Regions from separate parts of the Rummeliibacillus sp. JY-2-4R genome, predicted to be linked through region 1. Evidence: riboswitches for the same ligand, from Rfam matches in the RefSeq annotation. Region 1 holds a riboswitch; the other holds the start of a gene.
The links. A riboswitch is a leader RNA that binds a small molecule or an ion and turns the genes downstream of it on or off. The one in region 1 is predicted to bind FMN.
Positions count from the first base shown of each region.

Region 2: it holds a riboswitch for FMN, as region 1 does, so the genes downstream of both, ACWV26_RS05305 (ECF transporter S component) here and ribE (riboflavin synthase) in region 1, are expected to answer to the same signal.

Region 1 is NZ_CM132623.1:1,892,761-1,903,289, reverse strand. Features, by position in the region: gene ACWV26_RS09190 (TcaA NTF2-like domain-containing protein) at 1-389, shown strand, start outside; gene ACWV26_RS09185 (ABC transporter substrate-binding protein) at 429-1,523, opposite strand; gene ACWV26_RS09180 (ABC transporter ATP-binding protein) at 1,806-2,552, opposite strand; gene ACWV26_RS09175 (ABC transporter permease) at 2,590-3,411, opposite strand; gene ACWV26_RS09170 (YpzG family protein) at 3,557-3,709, opposite strand; gene ACWV26_RS09165 (hypothetical protein) at 3,768-4,220, opposite strand; gene ribH (6,7-dimethyl-8-ribityllumazine synthase) at 5,811-6,278, opposite strand; gene ACWV26_RS09155 (bifunctional 3,4-dihydroxy-2-butanone-4-phosphate synthase/GTP cyclohydrolase II) at 6,290-7,480, opposite strand; gene ribE (riboflavin synthase) at 7,497-8,135, opposite strand; FMN riboswitch at 8,337-8,467, opposite strand; FMN riboswitch at 8,592-8,721, opposite strand; gene ACWV26_RS09145 (hypothetical protein) at 8,842-9,591, opposite strand; gene wecB (non-hydrolyzing UDP-N-acetylglucosamine 2-epimerase) at 9,830-10,529, opposite strand, start outside.
Region 2 is NZ_CM132623.1:1,132,746-1,143,274, reverse strand. Features, by position in the region: gene ACWV26_RS05325 (C40 family peptidase) at 287-1,513, opposite strand; gene ACWV26_RS05320 (LysR family transcriptional regulator) at 1,822-2,703, shown strand; gene ACWV26_RS05315 (hypothetical protein) at 2,756-3,052, opposite strand; gene trhO (oxygen-dependent tRNA uridine(34) hydroxylase TrhO) at 3,079-4,026, opposite strand; gene ACWV26_RS05305 (ECF transporter S component) at 4,442-5,026, opposite strand; FMN riboswitch at 5,188-5,325, opposite strand; gene ACWV26_RS05300 (ATP-binding protein) at 5,527-7,326, opposite strand; gene ACWV26_RS05295 (response regulator transcription factor) at 7,319-8,035, opposite strand; gene ccsB (c-type cytochrome biogenesis protein CcsB) at 8,150-9,337, opposite strand; gene resB (cytochrome c biogenesis protein ResB) at 9,334-10,529, opposite strand, start outside.

The DNA of each region.
Region 1 (10,529 bases):
TGTCAGCTGCGGAGCAACAAAAACTTTCTGATTTTATTGCAATGTACCCAGTAACATATGCCGAAGCATTGCACACCGGAGATTTCTCTCCATTAGCCAATGAATATATCATGCATGATACAAAATTGTATGAAGATTTATTAGCCGAAATCCCTGAAAAACACAAGCAAGGAATTCAGGAAGAAGTGAATAAAGTAGAAATCTTATCTATTAATCGAAGTGCCGATACTGATTTTACCGTTACCACAAAAGAAGTTATAGCAGAAATAAAAAGTGGAAGCAAAAAAATGAAAGAGTTTAAACGTCAATATAAAGTGTATTACAATTTTGTTGAAGACGATGAATCGAATAGTTTCTTTCAGATATCAGATATAAAAGAAATTAAATAGTAAAAAAGGGAGTAAGCGAAATTTGCCTACTCCCTTTTTTTATTTGTAGCTACCTAATATTTTCACAGCTTCTTCTGTAACAGAGGTATCAATCGCTTTATCGAAATCGAATTCCCCTTTCGTTGCACCATTGGCTTTATACATTTCATATTGATTGCGAATATCATCAACCCGCATAGTACCATTTGGATCAAGACCTGTTACATACACTTTATCCCATAAAGCTGGATCTTTTAATGCTGTATACTTGGTCATGATGTTAACTATTTCTGCCTTACCTTTTCCTTTAGTAAATGCGTCATTGTAATCTCTAACTCCTTTTAAGTATGCAAGCATAAAACGAAGAGATACATCTTTTTCATCATTCATAAACTTAGGGGAAGCTAAAACTAACGCAATTTGTGAATCTGGTGCGAAATCAGTCGCATCACCAAAGCGCTGTAAAATTCCTTTACTTACTCCTTGAGCGATTAATGGTTCAATACAAAGTGCTACATCAATTGATCCGTTTTCTAAAGCACCCAGCATACTTCCAAAATCATTCATGATTACGGTTTTCACATCTTTTTCAGTTAATCCTGCATGCTTTAACATTAACTGATAGATATAACCGTCTATTGAATTCTTGGAAGAAATGGCTATTTTTTTACCTTTAAAATCTGAATAGTCTTTAATGACATCTTTCATTTTTTTACTAATAACGAAAGTAAAGTAAGACTTACCAGGCATATTATGGCCTTTATCCCCAACGATTTTAACATCTATTCCTTGTGCAATTGCATTAAAGAATGATGCTGTTGAAATACCTCCAGCGATATCTACTTCTCCAGCAGCAAGAGCAGGGAGCATATCATCACTATTCGCAAATTGGGCAAATTCTACTTCAATATTATAGTCAGCAAAATACCCCTTCTCATTAGCAATATAAAAACCTGCACCAGATGCAGCTCCATCTTCCGCAATTACTACTTTAGTTTTCTTATCTAGTGGTGCTAAATCTCCTGATTTGTTTTCTTTATTTACTTCATTGTCAACGTTCGAATTTGGCTTTGTTCCATTACCAGAACATGCAGTGATGAACATAGCTAGCAAAATTAATGGAATCACTAACCCCTTTTTTAGCCATTTCGCCATTTACATCCCCCTTTTTAAAGTGATACTCCAATCAGTGATGGGTTTTTCCCACGCTAATTGCCAGTCTCGTTCTACTGTCGCTAAGATTGCAAGCCAACGCTTGCAATCAAACGACAGTTCGAACCTGATTGGTTCAACTAACCTTCTGCTAACGATCGGTAAGTATCACTGTACTCTCACCAATCGGGCATTTATAGGAATTTTCTTCCACCAATGCTTCTTTTTATTTTCTAAGGCCTTGAGATGAAAATCAAAAGCCAGTTGATGTGAGATAAACCTTAATTACTTTCTAGATTTTTGCACTTCTTCATGCAAGTGCTTTAAAATATCGATAAAATGTTCGGTTGTTTGTTTATTTGCCCGAATTTGTTCAATATTTCGAGGCCTTGGTAAGTCATTTTTAATTTCTTTAATAATTTTGCCTGGTTGTGCACTCATTAATAAAATACGATCGCTTAGCAATAATGCTTCATCAATGCTATGTGTTATAAATAATACGGTTTTCTTTGTTTCTTCCCAAATAGAGAGAAGTTCTTCTTGCAGTATAAACTTGTTTTGCTCATCTAAAGCTGCAAACGGTTCATCCATTAACAAGATTTCTGGATCATTCGCAAAAGCACGCGCAATACTTACACGCTGTTTCATCCCCCCTGACAATTCTTTCGGATAGAGTTTAGAAAACTTTTCAAGCCCTACTTTCTTAATATAGTAATCTGTTCTTTCTTTAATATAATCTTGCGGTAAATGCCTCATCTTAAGACCAAACGCTACGTTTTCCTCAACGGTAAGCCAAGGAATAATACCCCGTTCTTGAAAAACCATTGATTGAAGTGGCCTATTTTTCTTCTCTTGAATAATCTCAAATTCACCAACACTACTCGTTTCTAACCCCGCTAATATACGAAGCAAAGTTGTTTTTCCGCAACCACTAGGACCCACAATACAAACAAATTCACCTTCTGAAATATCTAATGAGACATGATCAAGAGCCGTGACACTACTATTTTTCTTGTAAAATACTTTTGTCATATTCTTAATTGAAATTTTCTTTAGCTCTTCCAATGATTCACCTCCAAGGAAGAATTTTCTTTTGTAAATATCGAAGTATTAATGAGAATAAATAGCCAAAAAATGAAATAAGTATGAGCCCGACAAACATCTCTTGCAATAAGAATGCTTTATAGGAGGTCCATATTAAATAGCCAATACCTGAAGTTGCCCCCATCATTTCTGCAGCAACAATTGTTAACAATGCAATCGCCTGCCCCATTTGAATCCCTTCCATCATTACCGGTAAAGAACCCGGAAGAGCGATTTTAAAGAAAAAGTCTTTTGAATTAGCCCCATAGTTTTTCGCCACATCTAAATAAATGGAATCGATATTAATTACACCAGCAGTAGTATTAATCACAACTGGAAAAAATACGCTCCCAGCTATTGTTACTACTTTTGAAAAATCACCAATACCAAATAATATGATGATGATTGGCAAAAGAGCTAAGGTAGGGATTGGCATGAGTGCCATCACTACAGGTGAGATGAAATGTCTGATTGGAGAATATAAACCCATCAATAAACCAATTACTACACCAGGTATAACGCCTAATAAGAAACCTGCAAATATCCGGTATAGTGATATCCAAATATGATGGAATAATTCTCCACTAATAGCCATGGTATAGAAGGTGTGTAAAATTGCGGTTGGCGGCGGGAAGAAACGCACATCAAGTAAATCAGTTCTAGACAAAAACTCCCATAACAGTAAGAGAAAAATAGGTGAAGCGATTGTAAGCATCTGCTTCATTCGTTCATTTAATCTTCTCTTTTTCCATTCCTGTTGTTCAATTTCGACAGGGTTATGGCTCTTAGTATTTTTTTCGTCTCCCATTCTTCACCACCTCTTCAATAAATGATATGTATTTGTATGTTAAAGTGTGTCGATTGCCTATTAATGATTGGCCATAATAAAAAGTCACATAAGTAGTAACTACTTATGTGACTTCCAAATTGATTACACTAATCCTTCATGAAGATTAAAATTGCCGAGCTTTCGCTTCACTTTTCAAGATTCGGTTATGGAGAGTAAGCTCCGATTGACCGTTCACTTGAGATTTTGCATGCTTTACTCGAGTCCAGAGCTGATGAACTTTCTGAGATTTTGGATCTAAATGATCTGGGTTACCCATAACTTTCATCCTCCTTACATGATAGGATTTCAAAAGTGAAATCGAATATAGTATGGGGTTAACTACTCAATATATACGTGGTCTTAAAAAATTTTTTATAAGATTTTACACTATCCAATAAGATATAACCAAAGACAATTCCCGCAATTGTTGTTAAAGTTGTCTTAGCTTGACCTAGCGAAAGAAATTGCTCTACAAATAATAATCGATCTGCAAATGATGTGTATGCTAAATACGGTAAAATTACAATATAAAGAACTGGAATTGCAATGCCAATAATTTTAACCCAATCAAAACTCCATTTCTTTTTCCCTTTATTTTCAAAAATAAATCGAGGAAGACGAAGTAATATTCCAACGAATATTGGAAAAATATATGTAAAAATCATTATTGATAATATGTCGTATGACATTTCTGATTGTTGTTCTAAAAATTTCTCTAGTCTTAAACCACAATAAATTAAAAAACTAATGATTATTATCCAAGTTATATACCAGAAGAAGCGTTTCATACCCATTTCCTCCTATTTAGGCAATCGAATATCAATTATCGCTTATCATTAATAACAATATTTTCCTATAAATGATATACAAAAGCAATACTAATGTCGATTACTAATATAAATTACAAAATATTACCAAATACTATTAAAATGGGTTAGCCTTATCTTGGGTATTTGTTTATAAAATAAAAAACCCGGAAAATGAATTCCGGGTTCGATTTCACTAAATCCTTTATGGCGATTAATTTGTTCAAGCTTTTGCGTTTTAAACCATTTAACATAGCACACAGTAGATGAAACTTCAATGACATTTATGAACAAAGTTCTAAACGCTCACTGGTTTTCACCCTCCTGATCATAAAAGTATAACCTTTTATGATGATTTAATCGTTATGCTTTCGCACCTTACTCAGACTCTATCCACGGGACTTCACTCCGTTTCTCTTCACCTGAGAAATTTTAACGAATTTTCATCTGGCCCTAAGAATGAATTCTCCTAGAGTATTTGGCACTTTTTTGGCGGTTTACCCATTTGAATTCTTCCCTCCATTATGTTAGATAATGTTATCTTTCATAATGATTAAATTGTTTTGCATTTGCTTATAAAACTCTAGACCTGATCCACGGGACTTCACTCCGTTTCTTATGATCCTTGAGATTTTTAACGCCTTAATCTTGGTAGATCGTGTCTACTCACCTGGACTTGGTTCACCCATAGGATTAACCCCTCCTACCAATAAAGGATTTGTTTAGTGAAATCTAAACATAGTATAGCCCGTCTTACACTTTTCCATACGAGTATACCCGAAGAAATATTTCATTCCATTTCCCCCTCGTATATTAGGTATTGAATGTAATTTTGTTTATCATTAATAACAATATTTTCCTATATATCTATACAACAGCAATACTAATATCGAATACTTTATAATGAAAATTTCCACTTTGATTTTTGCATAAACATAACAAAAACCCGGAAAATGAATTCCGGGTTTGATTTCACTAAGCCCTTTATGGCGATTAATTTGTTCAAGCTTTTTGCGTTTTAAAACATTTAACATGGCACACAGTAGATGAAGCTTCAATGAGTTTTACGAACAAAGTTCTAAACGCTCACTGGTTTTCACCCTCCTGATCATAAAAGTATAGCCTTTTATGACGATTTTATCGTTATGCTTTCGCACCTTACTCAGACTTTATCCACGGGACTTCACTCCGTTTCTCTCACCTGAGAAATTTTAACGAATTTTTATCTGGCCCTAAGAATGAATTCTCCTAGAGTATTTGGCACTTTTTTGGCGGTTTACCCATTTGAATTCTTCCCTCCATTATGCTAGATAATGTTATCTTTCATAATGATTAAATTGTTTTGCATTTGCTTATAAAACTCTAGACCTGATCCACGGGACTTCACTCCGTTTCTTATGATCCTTGAGATTTTTAACGCCTTAATCTTGGTAGATCGTATCTACTCACCTGGACTTGGTTCACCCATAGGATTAACCCCTCCTACCAATAAAGGACTTGTTAAGTGAAATCTAAACATAGTGTAGCCCGTGGCACACGATTTATTCACTTTGCTAAAAAAATTTTTAAAAGTTATTCGAACATGCGGCTTAAATTAGCCATTTCAATTGCTGAAACTGCAGCATCATAGCCTTTGTTACCTGATTTTGTTCCAGAACGTTCGATTGCTTGTTCAATATTTTCAGTAGTAACGATTCCGAACATAACTGGCACACCAGATGTTAATCCTACATTTGCAATTCCTTTTGCTGTTTCGTTACAAACATAATCATAATGAGTTGTTGCGCCACGAATAACAGTACCTAAACCGATAATCGCATCATATTTTTTGGTTTCGACCATTTTTTTCGCGATAAATGGTACTTCAAATGCACCAGGAACCCAAGCAATATCAATATCCTCTTCTGATACACCATGTCGTTTTAAGCCATCCATTGCACCAGTTAATAATTTACCTGTCAAAAATTCATTGAATCTTCCTACTACAACGCCGATTTTTAATCCTGTACCAATTAATTGTGCTTCAAATGTTTGTCCCATTACACTCACTCCTATGCTAAAATATGTCTCATTTTTGATTTTTTCGTTTCAAGATACTTTTCATTTTCTGGTTCTGCTGGAATTTCAACTGGTACACGTTCTACAACTTCAATTCCGTATTTTGTTAACCCTTCAATTTTGGCAGGATTATTTGTCATTAAGCGGATTTTCGTAATACCTAAATCGCGAAGCATTTGTGCACTTAAACCATAATCACGCATTTCTGCAGGGAAACCAAGATGAATATTTGCTTCAACTGTGTCGTATCCTTGCTCTTGCAGTTCATATGCTTTTAATTTGTTAAGTAATCCAATACCTCTACCCTCTTGACGCATGTATAGCACAACACCACTACCTGCTTCTTCAATCATTTCTAATGATTTGTGCAATTGTGGACCACAATCACAGCGTTTAGAGTGGAAAATATCACCTGTTAAACATTCCGAATGTATACGCACAAGTGGTGCTATATCATTTTGAGGATTTCCTTTTACAATAGCGATATGCTCTTTATCATTAACGCGATTTGAATAACCAATCATTTGAAACTCTCCAAATGATGTAGGCATTTTTACAGATGCAACTCTATCTATTAGTAGTTCATTTTGATTGCGAAAACTGATTAAATCTGCAATAGTAACAAATTTCAAGTTATGTTCCTTGGCGATTTCATGTAATTGTGGAACTCTGGCCATTTCACCATTATCAAGCATTATTTCACAAATAACACCAGCTGGAACTGATCCACATAATTTTGCAAAATCGACAGCAGCTTCAGTATGCCCTTGTCTTTCAAGTACACCGTTATCCTTTGCTATTAAAGGAAATACATGTCCTGGCCTACGAAAATCAGATCCAACAGAATTAGCATTCACTAATTGTAGAATGGTTTCCGAACGTTCAAAAGCACTGATTCCTGTTTCTGTTGTTTTGTAATCGACACTAACAGTAAATGCTGTATGATGATTATCTGTATTATTTTCTACCATCGGATTTAAATCTAATCGTTCTGCTAATGCTTTAGACATCGGAGTACAGATTAAACCACGTCCGTATTTTGCCATAAAATTAATGGTTTCTGGCGTTGCAAATTCTGCTAAAGCTAGAAAATCCCCTTCATTTTCGCGGTTTTCATCATCAACAACGATAATCATTTTACCTTGTTTTAAATCTTCAATCGCTTCTTCTATTGTATTAACCATTTTCAAAGCACCGCCTTTAAAATCCGTTTTCTTTTAAGAAATCCAGTGTAATTTTTGAATCTTCTTGTTTTCTTTCTAAGTTATTAATAACATACTTGCCGAGTAAATCATTTTCAATATTGACTACATCATGTTCTTTTTTAATTCCTAAAATGGTTTGATCAAACGTATGTGGAATAAGTGACACAGTAAGTTGAGTAGGCTTCACATCGAAAATGGTTAAACTAATCCCATCGATTGTGACAGACCCTTTTAACATGCAAAACATACTTAGTTCTTTGCTAATGCCAATATCAACATAAACGGCATTATCAAATTTCCGTTTTTTTAGAATCACTCCTGTACCATCAACATGCCCCGAAACAAAATGCCCGCCGAAGCGCCCATGTGCAGGCATTGCTCGTTCTAAATTTACATATTTACCATTTTGAAGCGACTGAATATTAGTGGCTTTTACGGTTTCAGGCATTACTTCAACTGTAAATTGGTCGCTTGAAAATGAAATAACGGTTAAGCAAACACCATTGACTGCAATACTATCACCTAAATGGACATCTTCAACAATCTTATTTGATTCGATTGTAAGTTGCATACTATGTGTCCCATTTTTAATTGCTTTTACTTTTCCTAAATCTTCTACAATTCCTGTGAACATTCAAATCACCTCTTTATCTATTTGTAAACTTGGATTTGATGTTTCAAAAATTACAAATTTTCAGTCACCGCCTCTGAAAAATTTTAAAACAAAAACTCCCATAGAAGAAGTTCCTTGGAAGTTTTGGGAGAATATGTAGCAAATGGTACAACAAAGAAACTTATTGAAGTGTATTTTTCAATAGTCTTTACCATTTCTAAAATCGTCCTTCTCCCATCCAGACTATACTGTCGGCTTTGGAATTGCACCAAATCCTGCCTAAAATAGGCTCACGGGCTTAGAATTTCTTCATCACCGTCGATTGGGAATTTCACCCTACCCCGAAGGACTACTTATTAAATTATATTAAAAAAAAGAAAAACCCATAGATTAGATCTACGGGGTGGTTTAAAGGTTTTATTGCCTCATCAAATAAACCTACGAAATCCAGTTTCGTAAGAATAGATTTAATGAACAAATATCCTTCTCTCATCCAGACTATACTGTCGGCTTTGGAATTGCACCAAATCCTACCTAAAAAGGCTCACGGGCTTAGAATTTCTTCATCACCGTCGATTGGGAATTTCACCCTACCCCGAAGGATTTATTAATCTATGAGCAAAGTATAGCACTATTTTTCAAAAAAATCACTACTTATTATATAAATTTTATTAATGAGTAACAAATCCCTATTAACTCTATATGTTTTATTAATTTTCTTTACTCATTAAACAACTTTATTTGAATGCTCATAACGTTTAATGATTACTTTATTTAAATGGTCCTGGCGTTTTATTAAAACGCTTATCATCTGGTGCCATTTTTTACATAGCTTTGATGCTTCTTCATATTCGTCACATTCTTTTGAAACTGGGTCTTCAGATTCTAAAAATACATATTCTATTATTGGATTACTTAAATCATCCACGACAATTTTCAAAGAAAGTTTTGATACACCATCTTCTATATCGTCTTCTATATCATCCTTTTTTTCTTCGGTTCCACTCTCATCTTTTTCAGGCTCCATAATATAAATTAATGAATTACCATTACCATCACTATCCAGCAGGGTACCTCCCAGTATTCCTCCCCGAGATATCAGAGCTTTTTGAATACCATCCTCTTCAATGGCTGTTTCAAAAATTTCATTGAATAGATATTCTTTCACATCAAACTCAGAGTCTGTATCTTCTCGATTTGCAACAAATAATGTCTGTGAGGCCTCGCCTATTAAAAGAGCATGTAAATAATCAGAAGAAATAGTAGATTGACTGTGAGGATACTGTTCTAGTATTTTTTCAGTGTCCTGCTTAATTTCCTCATTTCTTCTAATCTCAGCTAACTTTATTTGATGTGAACCCAATTTATAGAAGGTAAATGAAATTAATAGACAAAATAATTTTAAGGATAGCGCTGGAACAATAAAAGTAAAAATAAAAAATAGAGCACTTAAGAAAAGTAAAAATATTAATTGCATTCGAATCCCACCTTTTTGAAATAGTTATGATATGTACGTTGCAAACTAGTACCTTATATTTGTCATACTATTCATTGGAAATAGATTTCATGCTAAATATGGTGGATTATTTTATCTTTAATATAAAGTTAATTTTTGAGGTGTATCTCTTATAAAAAATACTCCTATCTATTCGCATGTATTCTAATATTGCGAACAATAGGAGCATTTTTTCTATTCATTTCAATTTAATTGTTTTCTATACTTTTAAAGAATTTTCTTCATTTTTTTCAAAGAGATCTGGCATCGTATCTCTTATTCCAAAATGATAAAGTAATGTTTCAACGATACGTTCAGAAGCATGACCATCACCATATGGGTTTGAAGCTTTCGACATTCTTTCGTATTCTTTTGGATTCGTAAGTAATTCTTTCGTCAGTTGATAAATCGTTAATTCATCAGTACCAGCAAGTTTTAGTGTTCCAGCATCAATTCCTTCTGGTCTTTCTGTAGTATCTCTTAGAACTAATACCGGAACTCCAAGAGATGGTGCTTCTTCTTGAATCCCACCCGAATCAGTCAAAATGATATGTGCTCTAGATAAAAAATTATGGAAATCAATTACTTCCAATGGTTCAATTAGATGAATTCTTGGATCTTCTCCTAATATTTCATCTGCGATTTCACGAACTGCAGGATTTAAGTGTACAGGATACACTACTTGTACATCAGCATGCTCTTCCACTATTTTCTTAATTGCTCTAAACATATGTCTCATTGGTTCACCAAGATTTTCCCTACGGTGAGCAGTTAAAAGAATCATCTTATCTTTTCCGATTTGTTCTAATATTGGATGAGTGTAAGATGATGAAACAGTTGTAGATAAAGCATCAATGGCTGTGTTGCCTGTTATAAAAATAGAATCGCCTTTTTTATTTTCATTTAATAAGTTTTGAGCA
Region 2 (10,529 bases), 760 kb from region 1:
TTCAATAAAACTTCGATACATTTCATCATTATTAATCGTAGATTATTTAGTATTCTTCTCTTTTCTTATAGAGATTGAAAAAATAAGATGAAATAAATACTCCATAAATACTTTACCATATAATTGAAAGTTTTCTAAGCTTAAGAGCCTTCCGAAATAAATTATGTATAAAATAAAGGCCGTCTTTAAAGATAAAGTTCCCCTTTAAAGACAGCCTATTAAGTGTGTTTTAACAATTATTGATTTTAAGACAACATACTTTAGTTATAAAATTAACAATAGAATACTAGTTTACACCTGAGATACGTCCGTATCCAACTAAGTATTTGTTCCACCAGTCAAGTGATTCAGTAACAACACCATTGTTTTGAGCATCTAACATTCTTCCGCCACCAAGGTAGATACCAACATGTGCTATGCCTGAACCATAACTAAAGAACACTAAATCCCCTGTTCTTGCTTCACTTGCACTTACTTTTGTAGTAGCTAAATATTGTTGTGCTGCTGTACGTGGCAGTGATACGCCTGCTTGTTTAAATGCCCATTGTGTTAAACCTGAGCAGTCAAAACCAGTTGTTGGATTACTTCCACCCCATACATATGCACGTCCAAGATATTTACTTGCTTCTGCAATTGCAGCTTTTGCAGAACCAGAACCTGACACGCTAGGAGCTTTCTGCTCATGATCTGTTACCTTAGCGCCATTAGTACCGTTACCAGCATTATTAACATCATCGCTAACGTTTTCTGTTTTTACTACGCTATCAGTATGTACTGAATTACTAGTCTTAGTTACAGAAGCATTTTCTTCTATAAATTTTTTCTCTTGCAACGCTTTCAAACGTTTTGCTTCTGCTTCACGTTTTTTACGTTCTCTCTCAAGTTTTTCTTGTTGTTTTTTTGTAGCAATTTGTTCTTTCAGTTTTAAAGACTTTGCTTTATTTTCTGCCTTTTTTGTTTCTAAATGATTTTCTTCATTTTGCATATCTTGGAATTGCTTTTGTAGTGTTGCTTGTTTGTTTTGAAGTGCTTGCTTTTCTTCAGCTAATTTATTCTTGTCCGCTTTTTGATCATCTAATAGGTTTTGATCTGCATCTAAAATAGTTTTAACAGAAACTGTTCGACTTACTGCATCTGCAAAATTATCTGCTCCAAGAATAGCTTCTACATATGGATTTACCGTATTATCTTGATTTTGGTAAGCTTTTAATCGATCATTGATAATTGTTGAACGATCTTTAATATTTTTTTCTGTTTCTTTTATTGCATTATTTGTTTCGTCAATTTCTTTTAACGTATTTTCATATTCTACTTGTTTTTTATCAATTTTCTTTTGTAATATTTCAATTTCTTTATTTAGATTCTTTATTTTCTGATCAATTGAGGCCTTAGTTTGAATCATTTCTGCCGAAGTTTTAGCATTTACTTGAATTGGCTCTGCTGAATACATAAAACCACAAGTTAGTGCTAGAGTAACAACTGCAGAACGGCCCCATTTTGAACGTATATTCAATTTAAATCATCTCATTTCCAATATTTTCACTATGTACGTTTTTTATTTACTATTTTATAATAGCACGAATCATATATTTGTATAGTCATTTTTTCCTGTTTTAATAGAAGCGTAACACCCATGTTACATAATTGAAACAATGCTTTTTCATTATGATTCTTACTCAATATACTGTTTTTTTCTATTAACTACATTAATTCGACAAAAGTGTTAGAATCAAATTAATGTATTTTATTGTTGACTTAAAAGTCCTGGTTCATTATGATAGCCAAAATGATATATGTAATCATTAAAGGAGAGAAATGTAAATGGAATGGCAACAGCTAGAATACTTTCAAGTACTAGCGAAAATTCAGCATATGACGAAGGCTGCTGAGCAGCTATCTATTTCCCAGCCAGCACTAAGTCGCTCTATTGCTCGATTAGAAGACGAATTAGGTGTTCCTTTATTTGAAAGACAAGGACGCTCAATCACTTTAAATCGTTATGGTGAAATATTCGTAAAACGTGTCCAAAATATAATGCGCGAGTATCAGGATGGCCTCCATGAAATCCAAGAGCTAGTAGATCCAAATCACGGGGAAGTTTCCCTTGGCTTTTTACATACGCTAGGAACAAATATTGTCCCTGATTTAATCATGAAATTCAGAAAGCAACATCATGATATACACTTTACTTTAAAGCAAAATCATACACATCTTCAGCTAAAACAATTACAATCAGGCGAGCTAGATTTATGTTTACTAGCTGAGATGGAGACTGAAAAACCAATCCAATGGACAGAATTATGGCGTGAGGAATTATTTGCAATTGTCCCAATTTCACACCCTTTAGCAACTCGTGACACAATTACATTAAAAGAATTAGGAGATGAATCATTCATCTTACTAAAAAAAGGATATGCATTAAGAATTCAGCTAGATGCCGTTTTCGAGTATGCTAATCTTAAACCTGATATAACATTTGAAGGGGACGAGGTTGCTACTGTCGCGGGTTTCGTTGCTGCAGGGCTAGGCGTTTCCATCTTACCTAATGGAGTAGAAATTAATACAAATCGGATGGCCAAAATCCATATTAGCGATATGAAACTTGAACGAGTCATTGGTATGGCTTGGTCTGAAGGTCGTTTCCAATCACCTGCTACAAAACAATTTCAACAATTTATTCTTGATTATTTTAAAAAGGCGTAAAGAAAAGCCACTTTCAATTTGCTTTGGAAGTGGCTTTTCTTGTATTTAGATTTTAATCTATTGTAATAGTTATAGATTGCTCTTCATAAGTAGATAGCCATTCTATACAATCAAAATCTTCTATATCTAAATCATTGGTGAATTTATCGCCACCATATCCGTCTTTACCTTCGAAATAGAAGATTTCTGCAATGCCCTTTAGTTTTTTTTCTATACCAGGTAATGTAAATGTGATGGTCATCTCTTTTCCATCATAAGGAAGAAGTGTTTTGGCTAAGGGCTCTTCATTTAAATACAACAAATTTGGGCCTTTCATTTGTCTGAGATGAATAATACCTTCTAATACCATCTCTTTCCCTCTCAATCATTGCATTTTTAAAGTGTTTCACCAATAGTAGTTAAACGATCCTTTACATCCTGTTCAGTTAACCCATTTCGAGCAATATATCGGTTACGCGGATGTACTCTACATTCATGTGTACATCCTCCTAAATATTTATCTTCATTTTCTTCTGAGCAAATGATTTGTTTATTACATTCAGGATTTGCACAGTTGATGTAACGTTCGCATGGCTCACCGTCAAAATGATCACGTCCTACAATCACGTGTTCAACTTGGTTTACAGGCACAGAAATTCGTTCGTCAAATACATAACATTGACCATCCCATAATTGACCCTTTGCTACTTCATCTTTACCATAAGTGACAATTCCGCCATGTAACTGACTTACGTTATCAAAGCCTTCTCGTTTCATCCAACCAGAGAATTTTTCACAACGAATACCACCTGTACAATAAGTAAGGATTTGTTTACCGTCAAATTGCTCTTTGTTTTCTCTAATCCATTCAGGCAATTCACGGAATGTTTGAATATCAGGTCTTATTGCACCTCTAAAATGCCCTAAATCATATTCATAGGTATTACGCGCATCTATAATAACTGTATTTTCTTCTTGCATTTTCGCAAAAAACTCAGCAGGTTCTAAATAATCCCCTGTTAATTCATGTGGATCTATATCATCTTCTAAACTGAAGTTGACTAATTCAGTTTTTGGTCGTACATGCATTTTTTTGAATGCATGACCTTCTGCTTCATCGATTTTGAAAACAATACCATTAAATATTGGATTCGCCATCATATACTCCATATAGGCATTTGTTTGTTCAATTGTTCCAGAAACTGTTCCGTTGATTCCTTCAGATGCTACTAAAATACGTCCTTTTAAATCTAGTGATTTACAAAAAGCTAAATGCTCTGTAGCAAACTTTTCTGGATCTTCTATCTTTGTATAAAAATAATAAAGTAAAACTCGATAATCCACTTATTTTTCCACCTATCTTTTAATATTTGCAAGATATTAGAGATAGACTCTATTTTCATATAACAAAATTGAAAATTTATCCTTGCAGATTTTATGTTTTAGAACATAAAATATCCTTAAAATTATATCGGTAATTTAATTCATTTGCAAATATGATGCTTAATATCATGATTAATTAAATTAGATATTGCTTATTCTTTCCTGGGAAATAAAGTTAGTTTAACTTTCCTCCGTTATGGAAACAAAAATAGCTTACTGTTTTCTGTAATCTCCTCTCACTTAGGCGGAGTCTCCACTTGAACAAAATCAAGAGCTATATCAAAAAAATCTGCTCATCTATTTTAAATAGATGAGCAGATTTTTCTATTGAATATTATATTATTTATAGGATTACCCTATCAATCTATTTATATCATTAGCCATTAATAAAAGTATTACGTTGTTTCACAATCCAATTTTTAAGACTTGAGAATAGTAAAAGCATGATTGCTGCAATGATAATTCCTTTAATAATATTGAATGGTAAAACACCCATAACAATAGAATTTCTAAGTGCTGCACCTGTTTCAACTGGTACGTTTAAGAAATAGTTATACATAGGCATAAATAAGAAATAGTTTAACACGCTCATTCCAATTGCCATTGTTAGAGTTCCGACTACTAAACCTGTTGTTAATCCTTTTGCACTTGTTAAACGTTTATAGATAAAGTAAACAGGTAAAATGAATAATACACCTGTTGTGAAGTTTGCAATTTGTCCAACTGGAACACCTGTTGGGCTTCCAACATAAAACCAGTTCAATACATTTTTGATAAATTCTACAGCCATTCCCGCTACTGGACCCATTGTAATTGTTGCAATAAGTGCTGGAACATCACTAAAATCCACTTCTAAAAAACTTGGAAACGGTGGTAATGGGAAGTTAAATATCATTAATACAAATGAGATACTGCTTAGCATACCGATTGAAATCATTTTTTGCAATTTTGTGTTCTTCATATTTTTCTCTCCTTTTTTCGATTCACTTCTAAAGAAGAGAGGTCCGGATTACAAGATATGCAATAAAAATCCCTTAAGCTTTGAAAGCTTAAGGGAGAAATAGGCATAGTCAAATAAGCGTCTAAATCTACTATTTTAAAATAGAATTAAGACGACCGTACCTTCACCTTCTCCCATCCAGACTATACTGTCGGCCCTGGAATCTCACCAAGTCATACCTAACGGCTCGCGGGCTTAAGAGTACTGCACTTTTCTCTAATACCGCCGATCGGGAATTTCACCCTGCCCCGAAGATGAATCAATATGATTTTTTATTACAATTTAACTATATAAAATATACAGTAATTTGTAAAGGTATTAATCTCATTTTCCTGTAAAATTTTTAGTATTCCTACAATATTAGTTTGTTTTAAATTTTTTTGGAGTAGAATTCAACTCACTTGTGAATTTAACCAATTAAAGAGCCCTATGTTAGTTTTTATCTAACTTAGGGGTTTAAATCATTTCATTGAAGTTTCTTGTTGAAACTCTAGTGGCAAGAAGAAGATAAAGTTTGTACCTACATCTACTTCACTTTCTACAGTAATACGTCCTTTATGGGCTTCCACGATATTTTTAGCAATAGCAAGCCCCAAACCTGTACCACCTTTTCCTCTGGTTCTTGCTTTATCAGCTTTGTAGAATCTTTCAAATACATATTCTAAATCTTCTTTTGGTATTCCAGCCCCATTGTCTTTAACCTGAATACGTGCGAATGATACTTGTTGATCAACAATTACTTGGACAATGCCGTTTTTATTTGTATGACGAATTGCATTGTCAATCAAGTTCGTTAATACTTGTTCAATTCTATCTTCATCTAGATTAATTGTTGTTTCATCATCAAAGGTAGATGAATACGTTAATTCAACGCCTTTTTCTTTTGCTGCTTGTACAAACTTTTGCGTGATTCTTTCAAATACTGGCGTAATTGGAACCAAATCTTTGTATAATGTGATATTTCCAGACTCCATACGTGCCAAATCTAATAAATCTGTTACAAGCCTTCCCATTCGTTGTGACTCATCATAAATAATGCGGATCATTTCATTCCGCTCTTCTTCACTTGTCACAACCTCATCAATAATTGCTTCACTATAACCTTGTAACATAGCTATTGGTGTACGCAATTCATGCGAAACATTTGCTATAAAGTCATTTCGTAACTTATCTAAGCGATGTTCTTCTGTCCTATCTCTAAATACTGCAACAGCACCACGTACGGAATCTCCACTATAAAGAGGACTTATAGAAATTGTAAAATACGTACCATCTAATTCTAATTCTTCTCTTAGCTCTTCTTCCATTTCCAATACATGTTCTAGCATATGATTTATTTCTTTTGGAATTGGTTGATCACTATTAGAACCCTTATTGATAAACCACTTTTGTAACAATAACTCCGCTGGTGGATTACTTAAAATTACAGTCCGATCACTATTGAACGTAATTACAGCATCTGTCATGGATGTTAATATACTTGAAAGCTGCTCTTTCTCTTGATTGATAATCTCAATATGAGTTTTTAGTTGACGGCCCATCTGATTGAATGCTGTCCCTAATTGTCCAATTTCATCATTTTGTAATACAGGAACTTTTTTATCGAAGTTCCCCTTGGCTAATTCGAAAGCAGCTTCTCTCATTTTCCGTAATGGGGACGTAATTCTAGTAGATAAGAAAAACGCAAAGAAAGTAGTCAGGATAAATGCAATAGCTGCAGATAGAAAGACAATTTTCGTTGTTTCTTTTGTAGTTCGATGTATTGCATCTGGGCTTTGGTATATGAATAATACACCATGACTCATTTTTCCAACATTAAGAGGAAATGCTAATACAATATAAGACTCTACATGATTCTTTTCTGTAGAAGATGGTAGCATCATTTCTTTTACTACAGGTTTATTTGTATAAAAAACTTTTTCAAAGGATTTATTACTTATAATTTCACTTTTTATTTTTTCTTGGTTTAATCCTTCTTGGAGCGAGAATAATACTTTGCCAGGTTGATCAGCTATTACTGCGTTTGTCTCATCACTTAATATATCGTTGATTATCGATCTAGTTGAAGCAATAGACTTATGATCATCGACAACTCTTGCAATAGTAGTGGCTTCTTGTCTTAGTAATGCTTCCGATTGTTGAGTATGGTATTTTGAAAGGAATTCTAACATTAAAACTGTAAAAACAAATAATACAAATGAAACGAGAAGCAATATGGTTACCCACAGCTTCCCGACAACACTATTCCATATTCTAGTCATTGACTACCTCAAATTTATAGCCTACGCCCCATACAGTTACAATCATTTTAGCCGCATTTTCAGATACACGATTTAGTTTCTCGCGTAAACGCTTTACATGTGTATCAACAGTACGTAAATCACCAAAGAAATCATAGTGCCAAACTTCTTTTAATAATTGCTCACGATCAAATACTTTATCTGGTGATTTTGCTAAGAAATATAGTAGTTCATATTCTTTAGGTGTTAAGTTTACTTCCACTCCATCTGCAGAGACTCTATGCGCATCATGATCAATCGTTAAATGTGGAAATACAACTAAGTCTTTAGATGAAGATGATACAGAAATTGGAGAAAATGCTGCAGAGCGGCGTAATATAGCCTTTACTCGCAATACGACTTCTCTTGGGCTAAAAGGTTTAACAATATAGTCATCAGCACCTATTTCAAATCCTTGTACTCTATTAGCTTCTTCCCCTTTAGCTGTCAATAAAATAATTGGTGTTGACTTTTTCTCGCGAATTTCTTCACAAACTTCCATTCCATCCTTTTCAGGCATCATGACATCTAGCAGAATGCAGTGATAATTATTGGCAAGTGCTTTTTCTACGGCTTGCTCACCATTCTCTGCTTCATCAACTTCATATCCTTCACGCTCTAAGTACATTTTCAATAAACGACGAATACGGTCCTCATCATCTACTACTAATATCGAAATTTGTTCAGTCAATGTATATGCCTCCCAGTATTAATACTTTCATTGTACATTCTGTCAAACAAAATGAAAAGAAAAGAAAAGCCTTTTCCCTCATATTAAGGAAAAGGCTTCTTCATTCAAATTAGATTATCCTGCGTATGAGTGTAGACCAGCGATAATTAAGTTTACTGCTACTAGATTAAACATGATAATAACAAAGCCAATTACTGCTAACCATGCAGATTTCTCACCATGCCACCCCTTAGATAAGCGTAAGTGAAGGAAAGCTGCATAGAACAACCAAGTTATCAATGCCCATACTTCTTTTGGATCCCAGCCCCAGAATCGAGACCATGCCTCTTGCGCCCAGATCATAGCAAAAATCAAAGCACCTAGTGTAAAGACAGGGAAACCAATTAAAACAGAACGGTATCCAACTTCATCTAGTAAAGGAGAATTTGCGCGTTTCGCTAGTGGTTGAACTGCACGTGAAATTGGTTTACGAATAATTAATCGAATCAAACCGTATAGAATTGTACCGGTAATAATAGACCATACTACAGTTGTTAACTTTTTAGCATTAACGATTGCCGGAACTTCTACAAATGGTTGCATTTTATCCGTAGATTTCATTTCATATTGATGCATCCCAAATAATGCTGGCGTATTATACGTAATCTCCTGTTGTGCACCGTTTTTATCTACATAGGTAAAGTCTGCTTGGTAGCCCATCATTCTAAATGTTGAAGTAACTACGACAAACCCAATTACCAGAACAGCAGCATACATAACTACTTCTAGCCAAATGCTACTTTTTGTACGTTTCGATGTATCAACATTTCTCAACAAATAAATTAGACCCGCGACCGCACTAATTGCTAAAATAGATTCGCCAATTGCTGCTGTGATTACATGGATATATAACCAATAACTCTTTAGTGCTGGAATTAACGGATTTACTTCACGTGGGAACATACTTGCATATGCAATAATTAAAATCGCAATTGGTAATGCAAATAAACCAAGTGATGGTAGTTTATAGATGAAATAAATTAAAATAAATGCTCCAACAACAAACATACCAAATGCAGTTGTGAATTCAAACATATTACTCACAGGAGCATGTCCTGCATAAATCCAACGCGTAATAAAATAACCAAGATTTGAGATGAAACCGATAATTGTAATCGCAATGGCAATGGTTCCCCAATTTTTGTTGGATTTAGATGCATCCTTTTGAGCACCTTTTACAGCTCCACCGAAAAATAAAGTAGCGACTAAATAAGCGATAAATGCGATAAATAATAGGGTACTACTAATATCAATTAAACTCATAAAGTAATGTCACCTTCCTTTTCTTTCTGTTGGTCTTCTGCCTGCTTTTCGTCATCTTGTTGATCAACCCAGTTAGGTAGGTGAGCATATTCTGTCACTAAGTTTAAATCTTTTTTCATACTAAACCAGTTTTTGTTTGTATGAGCAGCTAGAAGCATGCGACCATCATTTGTTTTTTGTAGCCATAAACGACGATGACTCCAATAAGAACCAGTTACTACGCCTATCATAAAGATTATACCACCAAGCAACAGAATTGGAAGTGTCTTGTCTTTTCGGATAGTTAATCCAGATACATTGCGTGTATCAATACTTGCAAATTTCATCTTATACTTCGTTGTACCAAGTGGTTCTAGCGTTTGTTTGATTGCTACAAAGCTTGTCTCACCTTTTGGTGTTTCTGGTGTATACATTGTAAAGATAAATGCTGGGTTGTTTGGTATAGGTGAATCAGATTGTGGTTCTCCATTATCAAAACCTGAGAACGTTGGGTAATATCCCTTTATCTCTACTTTTGTTTGATCATCTATCTTATATACTTTTTTCGGTTCTTGAAGATCAATACTCACTTCACCTAATGACTTCCCAGTTTTTTTATTAATTAAATTAAAGTTCATAGCTTTTAACTCATTTAAACGGAAATCCATTTGATAAACAGCATAGCCATCATATTTTAAAGGTTCATTTACTTGAATAGGATAATCCTTAATCTTTTCCAGATTGGTTGTATCACCAGCAACAGCACCATCTTTTGCTTTATATAATACAACGTCTGTTTGATAATTTTTTGCAATAGAGTTAACAGCTGCTTTTGACTGATTAAATTCTTGTTTTTGTTCATTTTTTTTGTATGTTTCGAAGGTGAATTTATTACTATGTAGGTAATATCCTTCCATACCTGGAATAGATTCTGTTTCACCTTCTCGAATCCACATAGATTCATCGATATAAAATCCAGGCATTAAACGCAACATAACACCAAATAAGAATATGATTAATCCTAAATGATTGATGTATGGACCCGAACGGGCAAAACGGTTTTTTTCTGCGAGAAATACGCCATCTTCTCTACGAACTTTATATTTAAGCTCTTTCATTTTCTTTTCTGCTAAATCTAATGATTCATCGGATTTTGCTGAAGTCATGACTTGTTCGCCGAAGATGCGTTGGCGTTTCATAAAACTTTCATGTC